Regions from separate parts of the Citrobacter enshiensis genome, predicted to be linked through region 1. Evidence: predicted binding sites of a transcription regulator. Region 1 holds the regulator's gene; each other region holds the start of a gene.

Region 1 (5,558 bases):
TCAATTTGCTACCCTATCCTTACGTACTTTAGGGCTATTGTACGTACTCAATATTAATAATAAGGAGAGAAGCAATGTCGTTCGAATTACCTGCATTACCGTATGCCAAAGACGCGCTGGCACCACACATTTCCGCTGAAACGCTGGAATATCACTACGGCAAACATCATCAAACCTATGTGACGAATCTCAATAACCTGATCAAAGGTACCGCCTTTGAAGGTAAATCACTGGAAGAGATCGTCCGTAGTTCAGAAGGTGGCGTATTCAATAACGCAGCACAGGTCTGGAACCACACGTTCTACTGGAACTGCCTGGCCCCGAACGCGGGCGGCGAACCAACCGGTAAACTGGCTGACGCTATCGCTGCGTCCTTCGGTAGCTTTGCTGAATTCAAAGCGCAATTCACCGATGCTGCGATTAAAAACTTCGGTTCCGGCTGGACCTGGTTGGTGAAAGGGGCTGATGGCAAACTGGCTATCGTTTCTACGTCCAACGCAGGCACCCCGTTAACCACGGATGCCACGCCGCTGATGACCGTTGACGTGTGGGAACATGCGTACTACATCGACTACCGTAATGCCCGTCCTGGCTACCTGGAGCATTTCTGGGCGCTGGTAAACTGGGAATTCGTTGCGAAGAACTTCGCGGCGTAAATAAGACAACGCAGAAGGTATCCCTTCTGCGTTTTTATTTTTAACTCACTCGATCAGTTGGCGACATATGCCGTTTCAGGCTGCCTTCTCGCTGAAACAAAGACCAGCAATAACGCCAGCCCTGCCACGATAGCTCCCATCACCGGAACAAAGCTATACCCCAGACCGCCAGAAATCACTGCCCCGCCTGCCGCCGCGCCTAACGCATTGCCAAGGTTAAAGGCCCCGATATTCACCGACGAGGACAACCCCGGCGCTTCACTGGCAACACGCATCACGCGCATCTGCAAAGGCGGAACGACGGCAAATGTCGCCGCCCCCCACACCACCATACTGAACGCAGCGCCCAGATCATTGCGTGCAAGGAAAGGAATGGCCAGCATGATAACCACCAGCAGCAGTAAGAAACCTTTCAGAGTACCGTTGACGGATCGATCGGCCAGTTTGCCGCCTAAATAGTTGCCGATCGAGAATCCAACGCCGATCAGCACTAACATCGCGGTCACGAAGGCCGGCGTGGCATGAGCGATGTTTTGCAGAACGGGTGAAATATAGGTGTAGAGGGTAAACATGGCCCCTGCGCCCAGTACGGTGGTGAGCAGTGCAGAAAGCACCTGCGGGCGTAACAAGACAGCCAGTTCTTTACGCACGTCCGGCCGTTCCCCTGCACCGCCTTTCGGCAGAGAGAAGAACAAACTGAGCATGGCAATCACACCCAGCCCTGCGGTCGCTAAAAAGGACATCCGCCAGCCAATGGTTTCCCCAAGCCATGTGGCAGCAGGCACGCCGCCAATGTTCGCAATGGTTAACCCCATAAACATTGTCGCCACGGCGCTGGCCTGCTTATGTTTTGGCACCACACTTGCCGCCACGACCGAACCCAACCCGAAAAAGGCACCGTGATTAAGGCTGGTCAAAATGCGCGATAACATTAAGGTGGTGTAATCCGGCGCAATGGCCGACAGGACGTTGCCCAGCGTAAAAATGGCCATCAGAAAAATCAGCGCATTACGACGAGCGCGGTGCGACAGCAACAGGGTCATTAACGGCGCGCCCACCATCACCCCCACCGCATAAGCGCTGATGAGCATCCCGGCGGCGGGAATGGAGACGTTCACGCCATGAGCAATGACGGGCAACAGGCCCATCGGAGAGAATTCCGTGGTCCCAATACCGAATGCGCCAATCGCAAGCGCCAGTAAGGGGTAATTAATTTTCATACATCGACTCCGCTGCACCGTGCCGCGAAGCGACACCCGATAAGAGCCAAAAGCATGACATCAATCACAAAAAGAATAAAGTTAACAGAATGGCAAAAGACTTTTGCCGATTTAGTAACAATGAAGGGGCAACGAAATGAGGGAGAGCACGCTCCCTCACGGTAAATCAGTGCAGTGCTGCGGTCAGACCACCCGCTACGATCAGACCCAGAACAATAAGAGTGGTTATTAACGAAAACTTCAGATCGGTGCTCATCAAATTTGCTCCTTTTTATTTCCACACAAAAAGTGATATTGCGCATTTTTACACACTTGGATGTAAAAATCTCCCAGGATTTATATTGATAACCACTTTTAACTCTTCCCCTTTTCGTCAAGATCAGACAAAATTCCACGCTTACTTGATTAGCGTACCGGCCATTGACCCCCTCCTGACGTTTCGTGTCGTTTTCCCGGCGTGCCGCAACCCTGATGTTGCGATAAGGGTGTGTAAAGGCAAACGTTTACCTACAGTATTTTCAGGAGTTTGGATATGGTCTGGAGTGAAATGTAATGGCAACAATTAAAGATGTAGCGAAGCGAGCAAACGTTTCCACTACAACCGTATCACATGTAATTAACAAAACGCGTTTTGTCGCAGAAGAGACACGTAATGCCGTCTGGGCTGCCATCAAAGAACTGCACTACTCCCCGAGTGCGGTCGCCCGCAGCCTGAAGGTGAACCACACCAAATCTATCGGCCTGCTGGCAACCAGCAGTGAAGCCGCTTATTTTGCTGAGATTATTGAAGCCGTTGAGAAGAACTGCTTCCAGAAAGGCTATACCCTGATCCTTGGCAATGCCTGGAATAATCTCGAAAAACAGCGGGCCTATCTTTCCATGATGGCGCAAAAGCGTGTGGATGGCCTGCTGGTCATGTGTTCGGAATATCCGGAGTCTCTGCTTTCCATGCTTGAAGAGTATCGCCATATTCCGATGGTGGTGATGGATTGGGGCGAAGCGAAAGCCGACTTTACCGATACGGTCATTGATAACGCTTTCGAAGGCGGTTATATGGCCGGTCGTTATCTGGTGGAGCGCGGTCATCGTGAAATCGGCGCCATTCCCGGCCCGATGGAGCGCAACACCGGCGCTGGCCGCCTGGCGGGCTTTATGAAGGCGATGGACGAAGCACTGATAAAAGTCCCGGAAGACTGGATTGTGCAGGGCGATTTTGAACCCGAGTCAGGTTATCGTGCAATGCAGCAGATCCTCTCTCAGTCCCATCGCCCGACCGCGGTATTTTGCGGTGGCGACATCATGGCAATGGGGGCGCTCTGTGCTGCCGATGAAATGGGCTTGCGGGTACCGCAGGATATTTCGGTGATCGGTTATGACAATGTGCGTAACGCGCGCTATTTCACACCCGCACTGACCACCATTCACCAGCCTAAAGACTCACTTGGCGAAACGGCCTTTAATATGCTGTTAGACCGTATCGTGAATAAGCGTGAAGAGTCGCAGTCCATTGAAGTCCATCCGCGCCTGATCGAACGTCGTTCGGTTGCTGATGGTCCGTTCCGCGACTATCGTCGTTAAGCCTCCTCTGCGGGAACCTCTTCAGGTTCTCGCAGCCACTCTTTGTTCAGCGTTTCACTGTCGCCTAAATACTCCAGCAACCAGGCTAAGGCGGGCGACGTATCATTTTGCTGCCAGGTCAGGCAACATGCCGCATCCGGGAACGGATTCTCCAGGGTTAACGCAACCCATTTGCCACTGTCGAGCCACGGTTTTGCAAAATGCGTGGGCACCATACCGACGCATAACCCGGCGGAAAGACAGGTTGCTGACGACTCCCAATCCGGTACGATCACGCGCTTTTGGTTGTCCAGCAGCCAGGTTATGCGTTTAGGCAGTGTCCGTGACGTGTCTTCACGGACCAGCGACGGCCAGTTGCGCAACGTATCATCACTCAAGGGACCGGGCATCGCCGCCAGGGGATGATGACTTGCCACCACGCAGCTCCAGCTCAACATTCCCATATCGCGAAAGGTATAGCGCCCCCCTACGGGGATCGCCTGCGTCGCACCAATAGCCAGTTCCACGCGTCCGTCGGAAAGCGCATCCCAGACGCCGTTGAACACCTCCTGAGAAACGACCAGCTCAACGTCATCAAAGTGGCGGTAGAAATCGACAATCATCTGCCGGGTGCGTTCTGGCCGCACAATATTGTCTACCGCGATAGGCAGTTGCCCTCGCCAACCGTTCGCAATCTGTTGGCACTGCTGGCGGGTGATCTGCATTTTTTTGATAACAGAGCGGCCTTCTTTTAAAAACCAGGCACCGGCAGGCGTCAATTCCACATCCCGATGGCGTCGTTCAAACAAGGGCACCGCCAGCCACTCTTCCAGTTGACGTACGGTGTAGCTCACTGCAGAAGGCACGCGATGCAGCTCCTGGGCGGCGGAACTGAAGCTGCCATTGCGCGCGACAGCATCAACAACTTCAAGGGAATATTCTGACCACATATTCTGCCTACAAAAAATTTGAATTCAGTAGACAAATATTAGCGTTTCACAACGGGAATTTCACTCCCTACACTCTGCGGCAATGTCTTACTGATAAAAAAGAGAATGTAATATGCAACCGGGAAAAGGTTTTTTAGTCTGGCTGGCGGGTCTCAGCGTACTGGGTTTTCTGGCAACAGATATGTACTTACCTGCATTTGCTGCAATTCAGGCCGATTTGCAAACACCGGCCTCTGCCGTCAGCGCCAGTCTGAGCCTGTTCTTAGCCGGATTCGCCATCGCACAACTCGCCTGGGGTCCGCTGTCCGATCGCTACGGTCGTAAGCCCATATTATTGGTCGGCTTGTCGATCTTCGCCCTGGGAAGTCTGGGTATGCTGTGGGTAGAAAGTGCAACGGGCTTGCTGGTTCTGCGCTTTATCCAGGCCATTGGCGTGTGTGCTGCTGCGGTTGTCTGGCAGGCACTGGTGACGGATTACTACCCGTCGCAAAAAGTTAACCGTATTTTTGCCACCATCATGCCATTGGTCGGGTTGTCGCCTGCGCTTGCGCCGCTGTTAGGTAGCTGGATCCTCGCGCATTTTTCCTGGCAGGCCATTTTCGCCACGCTGTTTGTGATTACGCTGATCCTGATGTTGCCCGCCCTGCGTTTAAAACCCACCGCAAAAGCACGTGACGATAGCCAGGATAAACTGACGTTCACCACCCTGCTGCGTTCGAAAGCCTATCGCGGGAACGTGCTGATTTACGCTGCCTGTTCCGCAAGCTTCTTCGCATGGTTAACCGGTTCGCCGTTCATCCTTAACGAAATGGGTTATAGCCCCGCAGTGATTGGTCTCAGTTATGTTCCGCAAACCATCGCCTTCCTGATCGGTGGCTACGGTTGCCGTGCGGCGTTACAAAAATGGCAGGGACAACAACTGTTACCCTGGTTATTGGTCATCTTCGCATTGAGCGTCATCGCCACCTGGGCGACCAGTTTTATTCACCATGTCTCGCTGACCGAAATTCTGATCCCCTTCTGTGTCATGGCTATTGCCAACGGCGCGATCTACCCTATTGTTGTGGCTCAGGCATTGCGTCCATTCCCACAAGCCACCGGGCGTGCCGCAGCATTGCAGAACACGCTGCAGTTGGGTCTCTGTTTCCTGGCCAGTCTGGTTGTCTCCTGGTTAA
Region 2 (5,558 bases), 1.5 Mb from region 1:
TGGCTGAACAGGCCGATGTGGTGTTGGTGGTCGGTTCCAGGAACTCCTCAAACTCCAACCGTCTGGCTGAACTGGCGCAGCGAATGGGGAAAGCGGCGTTTCTTATCGACGATGCGACCGATATCCAGGAAACGTGGGTCAAGAATGCGACCTGCGTTGGCGTCACCGCAGGGGCCTCCGCACCGGATATTCTGGTACAAAATGTCATTTCGCGCTTGCAGGAGCTTGGTGGCGGCGAAGCGATTCCGCTGGAAGGTCGTGAAGAGAACATCGTTTTTGAAGTGCCGAAAGAGCTGCGAGTGGATGTTCGTGAAGTAGAGTAAATCTTGCACGTGATGATTATGAGAAGATGCCAGACTCGATGTCTGGCATTTTTTTATGGAGGAAATATGCGCCTACCCATTATTCTCGACACCGATCCAGGTATTGATGATGCCGCGGCGATTGCCGCTGCGCTGTTTGCCCCTCAGCTTGACCTGCAATTGATGACCACGGTCGCCGGTAACGTCTCCGTGGAGAAAACTACCCGTAACGCCCTGCAACTGCTGCATTTCTGGAATGCCGATGTTCCCCTGGCGCAGGGAGCTGCCACGCCATTATTGCGTCCACTGCGCGACGCGGCCTATGTTCATGGTGAATCCGGTATGGAAGGTTATGATTTTGTCGCGCATAACCGACAGCCGCTGGCGAAACCGGCTTTTATCGCTATTCGTGATGCGTTAATGAGTGCGCCTGAACCGGTCACCCTGGTCGCGATTGGCCCGTTAACAAACATCGCGCTGCTGCTGAAGCATTACCCAGAATGCATATTCAATGTTCGCCGTCTGGTGATTATGGGCGGTTCTGCCGGGCGGGGGAACTTCACCCCTAATGCCGAATTTAATATCGCTGTCGACCCGGAAGCTGCCGCCTGTGTATTCCAGAGTGGAATAGAGATTGTGATGTGCGGGCTGGATGTCACGAATCAGGCCATGCTGACGCCGGAGTATCTGGACGCGTTACCCACTCTGAATCGTACCGGAAAGATGCTGCACGCCCTGTTCAGTCACTATCGCAGCGGAACAATGAGCACTGGCGTGCGGATGCACGACCTGTGCGCCATTGCCTGGCTGGTTCGCCCGGATCTGTTTACCGTCAAGCCGTGCTTCGTCGCGGTAGAAACTCAGGGGGAATATACCGCCGGAACAACCGTTGTGGATATTGAGGGACGGATGAACAGACCGGCAAATGCGCAGGTCGCCCTCGATATCGATGCTATTGGTTTCCAGCAGTGGGTTGCAGACGTGCTGGCATTGGCGCCGTAAATCCAAGTCTATATAACGGTATGGTGCGACTTATTCCGATGCATCATGCCTTTTACTGATATCTCACCCTGTTTATCATTAAATTCTAATTATCGACGTTTTTGGCTAGCGGTGCGGCAGCGCGCTGGTTAATCTGAAAACGATTTACGCAAAATTAACAAAAGAGAATAGCTATGCATGATGCACATATCCGCGTTGCCATCGCGGGAGCCGGTGGACGCATGGGACGCCAGTTGATTCAGGCGACACTGAGCATGGAAGGCGTTCAACTGGGCGCAGCGTTGGAGCGGGAAGGTTCCTCATTGCTGGGCAGCGATGCCGGTGAACTGGCGGGCGCCGGAAAGTGCGGTGTTACCGTACAAAGCAGCCTTGATGCCATCAAAGACGATTTTGATGTATTCATTGATTTTACCCGCCCGGAAGGGACGCTGACGCATCTGGCCTTTTGCCGCCAGCACGGCAAAGGCATGGTGATCGGCACGACCGGGTTTGACGAGGCCGGTAAGCAGGCTATTCGCGACGCCGCTCAGGAGGTAGGGATTGTGTTTGCGGCGAACTTTAGCGTGGGCGTCAACGTTATGCTGAAGCTTCTCGAAAAAGCGGCAAAAGTAATGGGCGACTACGCCGACATTGAAATTATTGAAGCGCACCATCGTCATAAAGTGGATGCGCCGTCAGGTACAGCACTGGCGATGGGGGAAGCGATTGCCCATGCGCTGGACAAAGATCTTAAAGACTGCGCCGTCTACAGCCGGGAAGGCTATACCGGTGAGCGTGTGCCGGGCACGATTGGTTTTGCTACCGTGCGTGCGGGGGACATTGTGGGTGAACATACCGCGATGTTTGCCGATATTGGCGAGCGCGTTGAGATCACGCATAAGGCATCCAGTCGCATGACATTTGCTAACGGAGCCGTAAAATCGGCAATTTGGTTAAAATGCAAATCAAATGGTCTTTTTGATATGCGAGATGTGCTTAATTTAAATAATTTATAAGCATAAGTTACCCTTAGTGATGTGGTCATTGTAGTCATAATTTATTGATTACATAGGGCAATATTTTATTGCCCTTTTATTTTATTGCTTTTGTCATGTACTTTTAACCAATTCCTCATAATATCGTGTTTTTATCTTTGTTTTTGTTGGTTTTATGTAAATTTTGACCAAATGGTCTACTTTTTTCATCTTGATAATGTTTTTTCATGCTCTTTCTGCCGCGCAAGCGTTTCCCGACGTGACTTAGCTGATCTTTTTGCCTGTTAAATCACGTGATTTATCCCAGTGACTCAAAATAATAATAAAAATTCCCCTTTCAGGTAGACTTTTGTCCGGTCTGTCTCTAGAATGCCGCCGTTTGCCAGAAATACATGGGTAAGCAAATTTGCATTGATTCATGCAGTCATAATGAATTAATATGCAAATAAAGTGAGTGAATATTCTCTGGAGGGTGTTTTGATTAAGTCAGCGCTATTGGTTCTGGAAGACGGAACCCAGTTTCACGGTCGGGCCATAGGGGCAACAGGTTCGGCGGTTGGGGAAGTCGTTTTCAATACTTCAATGACCGGTTATCAAGAAATCCTCACTGATCCTTCCTATTCTCGCCAAATCGTCACTCTTACTTATCCCCATATCGGTAATGTCGGCACCAATGAAGCCGATGCAGAATCCTCTCAGGTACATGCGCAAGGTCTGATTATTCGCGACCTGCCGCTGATTGCCAGCAACTACCGCAATACCGAAGACCTCTCTTCTTACCTGAAGCGCCATAACATCGTGGCGATTGCCGATATCGATACCCGTAAGCTGACGCGTCTGCTGCGCGAGAAGGGCGCACAGAACGGCTGCATCATCGCGGGTGATAATCTGGATGCGGCACTGGCGCAGGAAAAAGCGAAAGCCTTCCCTGGCCTGAACGGGATGGACCTGGCGAAAGAAGTGACCACAGCGGAAGCCTATAGCTGGACGCAGGGGAGCTGGACGCTTTCAGGCGAACTGCCAGAAGCGAAAAAAGAGGAAGAACTGCCGTTCCATGTGGTGGCGTATGACTACGGCGCTAAACGCAACATTCTGCGTATGCTGGTAGATCGCGGCTGTCGCCTGACAGTGGTGCCAGCGCAGACCTCTGCAGAAGACGTTCTGAAAATGAACCCGGACGGCATTTTCCTCTCTAACGGCCCTGGCGACCCGGCGCCGTGTGACTATGCTATTACCGCGATTCAGAAATTCCTCGAAACCGACATTCCGGTGTTCGGTATCTGCCTCGGCCATCAGCTACTGGCGCTGGCAAGCGGTGCGAAAACCATCAAGATGAAGTTTGGCCACCACGGCGGCAACCATCCGGTCAAAGATATTGATAACAATACCGTGATGATTACTGCCCAGAACCACGGTTTTGCGGTTGATGAGGCGTCGATGCCTGCCAATCTGCGCGTGACGCATAAATCCCTGTTTGACCACACCCTGCAAGGTATCCATCGCACCGACAAACCGGCGTTTAGCTTCCAGGGACACCCGGAAGCCAGCCCAGGCCCGCACGATGCCGCGCCACTGTTCGATCACTTTATCGAACTTATCGAGCAATACCGTAAGACCGCTAAATAATCAGGAGCCGAGAAGACAATGCCAAAACGTACAGATATAAAAAGCATCCTGATCCTTGGCGCTGGTCCGATTGTTATCGGCCAGGCCTGCGAATTTGACTACTCCGGCGCACAGGCCTGTAAAGCCCTGCGTGAAGAGGGTTACCGCGTTATTCTGGTGAACTCTAACCCGGCGACCATCATGACCGACCCGGAAATGGCCGATGCCACCTACATCGAGCCGATTCACTGGGAAGTGGTGCGCAAAATCATCGAGAAAGAGCGTCCGGACGCCGTACTGCCGACCATGGGCGGCCAGACAGCGCTGAACTGCGCGCTGGAACTGGAGCGTCAGGGCGTACTGGAAGAGTTCGGCGTGACCATGATTGGCGCGACAGCTGATGCGATTGATAAAGCGGAAGACCGCCGTCGCTTCGACATTGCGATGAAGAAAATCGGTCTCGACACCGCGCGCTCGGGTATCGCTCACACGATGGAAGAAGCGCTGGCGGTTGCCGCTGACGTCGGCTTCCCTTGCATCATCCGACCTAGCTTCACCATGGGCGGCACCGGCGGCGGTATTGCCTATAACCGCGAAGAGTTCGAAGAAATTTGCGAACGCGGGCTGGATCTTTCCCCCACCAACGAACTGCTGATTGATGAGTCGCTGATTGGCTGGAAAGAGTACGAGATGGAAGTGGTGCGTGATAAAAACGACAACTGCATCATCGTCTGCTCTATCGAAAACTTCGACGCCATGGGCATTCATACCGGTGACTCCATCACCGTAGCGCCAGCGCAGACGCTGACCGATAAAGAATACCAAATCATGCGTAACGCCTCGATGGCGGTACTGCGTGAAATCGGCGTGGAAACCGGCGGTTCTAACGTCCAGTTTGCGGTGAACCCGAAAAACGGTCGCCTGATTGTCATCGAAATGAACCCGCGTGTATCCCGCTCCTCGGCGCTGGCGTCGAAAGCGACCGGCTTCCCGATTGCTAAAGTGGCGGCGAAACTGGCGGTAGGTTACACCCTCGATGAGCTGATGAACGACATTACCGGCGGACGTACTCCGGCCTCGTTCGAGCCTTCCATCGACTACGTTGTGACCAAAATTCCTCGCTTCAACTTCGAGAAATTTGTGGGCGCGAACGACCGTCTGACCACCCAGATGAAATCTGTCGGTGAAGTGATGGCGATTGGCCGCACCCAGCAGGAATCCCTGCAGAAAGCGCTGCGCGGTCTGGAAGTGGGCGCGATGGGCTTTGACCCGAAAGTGAGCCTGGATGACCCGGAAGCGCTGACCAAAATCCGCCGTGAGCTGAAAGACGCGGGCGCTGAGCGTATCTGGTACATCGCTGACGCCTTCCGCGCTGGCCTGTCTGTCGACGGCGTGTTTAACCTGACCAATATCGACCGCTGGTTCCTGGTGCAAATTGAAGAGCTGGTGCGCCTGGAAGAGAAAGTGGCGGAAGTGGGCATTAACGGCCTCGACGCGGACTTCCTGCGCCAGTTGAAGCGCAAAGGTTTTGCCGATGCGCGTCTGGCTAAACTGGCCGGCGTTCGCGAAGCGGAAATCCGCAAGCTGCGCGACCAGTTCAACCTGCACCCGGTTTACAAGCGTGTGGACACCTGCGCCGCAGAATTCGCCACCGACACCGCGTACATGTACTCCA
Region 3 (5,558 bases), 310 kb from region 1:
CGGGTATCGCCGTGGTGGCTACCCTGCTGATGTGGCGGCATGTGCGCATCGGTCATCAGCACCTTTAAGCCGGCGCGAGTGGCATAATATCCGGCGGCCGCACCCACGGAACCGCTGCCAATAATGATTAAATCGTAGTTCATCAGCTTCTCTCTGCTATCACGATTATTGCAGGGTAAATAACTGACCGGCGTTATTCAACCTGGAAATAAAAAAGGCACCGTGAAGGTGCCTTTGAGAGGAGGTTCTCGTCACGTTAATGACGACGATATTCATTTACCTGGTAATCGCCAGATTCAATTTTGGCGATTCCTGCTTCTAAAATCGAAATAAATTGTCTGGCAACATCAGTGGTTAACCAGAGCGTCTGACCAACTTCAGTTCCATTCGGGTCAGGGCGATTCGGGGTCTGGTAGTGCAAACGCAGCATCAGCGCATCATAGCTATCAACGGTGCTGATGTCCCACCCTACGAGCGGATGAGTCTGAATGACTTCATTATTCTTTTCCATCATGCCCCCTAATACGTGTTACTAGACAACGGTTTTCGAGGTTCAATGCGTGTTTTATCTGAAGCAATTTCAGTATATCAATAAATAAGGGTATTCACTGAAAATTTAAAGAGGGAGCAGCACAAATTTCTGCTTTTTAAGAATTGGATGAACAATAAAACAGCATATTGTTCATGCTTTATTGGCATATAGTGCATTTAAGATGAGGAATAGCTTAAAATCCGAACAGTTGCGCAAATAAAAAAAGCCGGGGCGACCCGGCAAAATGAACATTACTGCATATCATTTATTATTCGTTGATAAACCAGTCATCTGCGCTTTCCCACGTTTCTTGCAGAATTTCGCTGATGCGCTCTTTATCCTCTTTTGTCGCGCCAATGACCGACAAATTGTTTGCGGCGGCATAGCGAACGGTGACGTTGCCTTCGTTATCCGGAAAATGGTGGTGAATACGACGGGAGAGTTCACCGGCCAGCGCGTCTATCGCGCCAGCAGGTAAAGGAGAAGTTTTTGCAATGGTGACTTCAATACGCATAATGGCCCCCTGTTGAATATACTGGATGTTTATACAGTTAAAATATTCCGCTGACAACAGTTGGCCACGTTTTTTTTATTTTTTCACCGACCAGCGTACCGTTTCACCGCCGAGGAAAGGCACCAGCGTATCGTCTGTCAGGGCGATGCTTTCTGGAATGTGCTGTTCTTCCCGTACCAGTTCAACGTAGGTGTCGTTGACGGGCAAACCATAGAACTGCGGACCGTTGAGTGAGCAAAAAGCTTCAAAGTGCTGTAACGCATTCATCTCCTCGAAGACGGTCGCATAGCTGCCGAGCGCCGTTGGGGCGTTAAAGCAGCCCGCGCAGCCACAGCTGGTCTCTTTACGATGACGCGCGTGCGGTGCCGAGTCTGTTCCCAGGAAAGCGCGGCTAAAACCGCTGGCAACCAGTTCACGCAATGCCTGCTGGTGGACATTGCGTTTGAGGATCGGCAAACAGTACAGGTGCGGGCGAATGCCGCCGACCAGCATGTGGTTGCGGTTAAACATCAAATGCTGAGGCGTAATCGTGGCCGCCAGCAGTTCGTTGCCGTCGCGAACATACTCTGCCGCATCTTTGGTCGTAATGTGCTCGAAGACCACTTTGAGCGCCGTCAGGCGCTGGCGCAAAGGCTCCATAACGCTGTCGATAAAGCGAGCCTCGCGATCGAAAATGTCGATCTCCGCATGGGTGACTTCGCCGTGTACCAGCAGCGGCATCCCCAGTTTTTCCATGCGCTCAAGAACGGGCATGATAGCGTCGGTGGACGTAACCCCGTGGCTTGAGTTGGTGGTGGCATTGGCCGGGTAGAGTTTTGCGGCGGTGAAAACGCCTTCATGGAATCCGCGCTCAAGCTCATTGGGATCCAGGGTGTCCGTGAGATAGCAGGTCATCAACGGTGTGAATGCGTGTCCTTGCGGTACCGCATCAAGAATACGCTGGCGGTAAGCGATGGCCGCGTCAACGGTGGTGACGGGCGGCGCCAGGTTCGGCATCACGATCGCGCGACCATAGGTTTCACTGGTGTAGGGCACGACTGTTTTTAACATGTCGCCATCGCGAAGGTGAACGTGCCAGTCGTCTGGGCGGCGGATCTTTAAAACCTGGGATGGTGCTGTCATCAATATGCTCCGGCTGAGGGATGGTCTTTTTGCCGGAAACAAAGGATATGCGGAAACGTTTTCGTTTGCACGAAAAAAAAGGGCGCTAATGCGCCCCCGGAATGTTAATTGGTGAACGGGATGACGATTTCACCCGGTTTCACCTCAATCCCTTTGGCATATTTTTTCGCCAGCGCTTCGCCTTTGCTGCTGTCTTCTTGCAGAACGTAGGCAGGTTGCTGATTAAAATAATTGCGCAGCGACTGGTTGAGATACGGCATCAGCGTTTGTAATACCGGCTGCATTTTCTCTGGCGTGACCGTGACGTCCACCACTTCCATCTCTTGCAGGAAAATGGCGCCTTTCTCTTTGTTAAAGACCGGCAACGCTTTCAGCTTCAGTTTCATGGTGGCTTTTTGATTGCCAAACAAGGAACTCATGTCCAGATTGGCATCGCCGGTAAGCGTCACTTTATTGGGCTCTTCCCGACCGATCTGGCTGCTCAGATTGGACAGCACAATATGCGCGTCGGCAACGCCGGGTAAGCCAATATCTTTGGAAAAGTTATTCCGTTTCTCCAGTGCCTGGTTAATTTCTTGTTCACTGATCGTGTACTGTGTGAGCTGATTACAGCCAACCAACAGGCCGCTAACTAATAACGCAGCGGCAAAAAAAATCTTTTTCATGGGGTTCCTCAACATGATGCCCGTGTTGTAATCCTGACACAAAGCAGCATGTGGCACCAGCACGCAACGCGCCAGCAGAAAAAACTGAAATAACGGCCACCCGATGCAACGGCCGTTTTTTCAGCAGCGAGCCGCGAAGCGATCAGGCTTCTGGCTCCAGCATTCCGTTCGGGGTACGTTTATGGCTAAATTGCCATCCCAATGCCAGAAAGGTGATAACGCCGATAATCCCTAGCATTATCCAGGGCAGTTCGGGTCGGGCCATTACTTTTCCCATATCGAACAACCAGCCGCCGCCGATATAGCCAATCGCCCCGCCAATGGCGAGTCCCAGACGGCTAAAGCCCATATAACTGCCGCGCGCACGCGCATCGGACAATGACGCGCTGAGCGTTTCACGGGCGGGTTCCGCAATAATTGAACCGATATAGAATATGCAAATCAGTGTGAAGAGTTGCTGCAAATCACTCACCAGTCCAATAGGCAGCATACTGAGCGACATTAATAACAGGCCAGCCATCAACCGGTGTTCGAGACGAAAACGTTTTTCACTCCACCGCGCAATGGGGTAGAGCAGGGTCAGTGACAGGCACGCTTCAATGGCGTACATCCATTTCACGGCGGCCGGGGAACCTGCAATATCATTGACCATGATGGGCAGCATTAACATCACCTGAACCGCCAGCATGTAATACCCTGCCAGCGTCAGAACATAGGTGACAAACCGTTTGTCCCGCATGACGCGCCCCATCCCTTCACGGACGGGGATACGCACGGTGGAAAGCTTCCAGGCTGGGAGCAGCCAGGCGTTGAACGCGGCGCAGAGAATAAACAACACCGCGCCAGTCGCGCAGACCAGCCGAAAATCATACTGTAACAGCCAACTGCCGAGTAATGCGCCAATCACCGCGCCCGCACTGTCCTGCATCATCAATAAAGAGAAGAACCGGCCACGCTGTTCCGGGCGGATCAGTTTGACCACCAGCGCGGAGCGCGGCGGATCAAACAGTGTGCCGCCCAGACCTGAAAGGAAGCAGGAAAACCATAACAGCCAGGGGTCCTGGGCAATGCCCATAGTGGCGAATCCGGCTGCGCGTAGGAGCATGCCGGTGACGATCATCGGTTTGGCGCCAAAGCGGTCAGCGATGGCCCCGCCAAATATCCCCAACCCTTGTTGAATAAACTGGCGCAGGCCGAGTGCAATCCCCACCATGACGGCAGCCCATCCCATTTGATCGACGAATCGAATGGAAATAAGAGGGAACACCACAAAAAAGCCCAACACCACCAACATATTATCGATGAGCAGGAAATATTTACCCAGGTTCCTCGCCTGCGAGACGCGCGACATTTCCCCTCCCGGGAAAAAAAGATGTGCGCCTACTATTCTGCGGTGTCGCCGGGGCTTTTCCCACCCTCGCGGGGACAATATTTTTTTATCAAGAGTCCGTCTTGATAGAGAGATTTCATCAAAATGTGTGAATAATCCAAAAAATGGCTATTTGCACTTTTCACAGAGTGCGTGGCCGCAGGTATAGTAACGTTATCAGGGGTGTGAAGACGTTACGGGAAGGAGTGGGTATAGAATGTTTGGCTATCGCAGTAACGTGCCAAAAGTGCGCTTAACAACCGACCGCCTGGTCGTGCGTTTAGTGCATGAGCGTGATGCCTGGCGTCTGGCAGATTATTACGCAGAAAATCGTCATTTTTTAAAACCCTGGGAACCCATTCGCGATGATAGTCACTGCTATCCGTCAGGCTGGCAGGCGCGGCTGAGCATGATCGCTGAGTTTCATAAGCAGGGTACGGCATTCTATTTTGCGCTGCTCGATCCGGACGAAAAAGAAATTATTGGCGTAGCGAATTTTTCCAACGTGGTACGCGGTTCGTTTCATGCGTGCTATCTGGGATATTCCATTGCGCAGAAGTGGCAGGGAAAGGGGCTGATGTTCGAAGCCTTAAGCTCGGCAATTCGTTATATGCAACGCACACAACACATGCACCGGATTATGGCAAATTATATGCCGCACAATAACCGTAGCGGCGATTTACTGGCGCGACTCGGTTTTGAAAAAGAAGGGTACGCGAAAGATTACCTGTTGATTGATGGGCAATGGCGCGATCACGTGCTGACGGCGTTGACAACAACTGAATGGACCCCCGGACGTTAATCCTCTGGACGCGATGGAGAAAGAGAATGAAATATGAATTAACCGCCACTGAAGCGCGAGTGATTGGCTGTCTGCTTGAAAAACAGGTGACGACGCCTGAACAATATCCTCTGTCGGTGAACGGCGTGGTGGTGGCCTGCAATCAAAAAACCAACCGTGAACCGGTGATGAACTTATCGGAGCATGAGGTCCAGCAGCAGCTTGATGCTCTGGTCAAACGCCATTTTCTGCGCACGGTGAGCGGATTTGGCAATCGCGTCACCAAGTATGAGCAGCGCTTTTGCAACTCCGAATTTGGCAATTTAAAGTTGAGTGCGGGCGAAGTCGCCGTCGTGACCACGCTGCTCCTGCGCGGCGCGCAAACGCCGGGTGAACTGCGCAGTCGTGCCTCCCGTATGTATGAATTCAGCGATATGGCGGAAGTAGAAGCCACGCTGGAGAAACTTGCCTCCCGGGAGGACGGCCCATATGTGGTGCGTCTGGCACGTGAACCGGGTAAGCGTGAAAGTCGTTATATGCATCTGTTTTGTGGTGAAGTGGATGAACAGGCTGCC

What was found. Region 1 encodes PurR, which represses purine synthesis genes. Its sites were predicted from a motif close to CANGCAAACGTTTGCNTG; they were not measured.
Region 2: the regulator PurR is predicted to act here: its motif matches at 2,647-2,664, upstream of carA (glutamine-hydrolyzing carbamoyl-phosphate synthase small subunit).
Region 3: the regulator PurR is predicted to act here: its motif matches at 2,217-2,234, upstream of pyrC (dihydroorotase).

The regions. Positions count from the first base shown of each region.
Region 1 is NZ_CP119862.1:2,616,351-2,621,908, forward strand. It holds gene sodB (superoxide dismutase [Fe]) at 75-656, shown strand; gene P2W74_RS12785 (MFS transporter) at 710-1,876, opposite strand; gene cydH (cytochrome bd-I oxidase subunit CydH) at 2,043-2,132, opposite strand; gene purR (HTH-type transcriptional repressor PurR) at 2,429-3,454, shown strand; gene punR (DNA-binding transcriptional activator PunR) at 3,451-4,383, opposite strand; gene punC (purine nucleoside transporter PunC) at 4,496-5,558, shown strand, end outside.
Region 2 is NZ_CP119862.1:4,077,216-4,082,773, reverse strand. It holds gene ispH (4-hydroxy-3-methylbut-2-enyl diphosphate reductase) at 1-323, shown strand, start outside; gene rihC (ribonucleoside hydrolase RihC) at 390-1,304, shown strand; gene dapB (4-hydroxy-tetrahydrodipicolinate reductase) at 1,478-2,299, shown strand; gene carA (glutamine-hydrolyzing carbamoyl-phosphate synthase small subunit) at 2,756-3,904, shown strand; gene carB (carbamoyl-phosphate synthase large subunit) at 3,923-5,558, shown strand, end outside.
Region 3 is NZ_CP119862.1:2,930,656-2,936,213, reverse strand. It holds gene solA (N-methyl-L-tryptophan oxidase) at 1-143, opposite strand, end outside; gene bssS (biofilm formation regulator BssS) at 257-511, opposite strand; gene dinI (DNA damage-inducible protein I) at 801-1,046, opposite strand; gene pyrC (dihydroorotase) at 1,122-2,168, opposite strand; gene P2W74_RS14245 (lipoprotein) at 2,273-2,833, opposite strand; gene mdtH (multidrug efflux MFS transporter MdtH) at 2,976-4,184, opposite strand; gene rimJ (ribosomal protein S5-alanine N-acetyltransferase) at 4,420-5,004, shown strand; gene P2W74_RS14230 (YceH family protein) at 5,031-5,558, shown strand, end outside.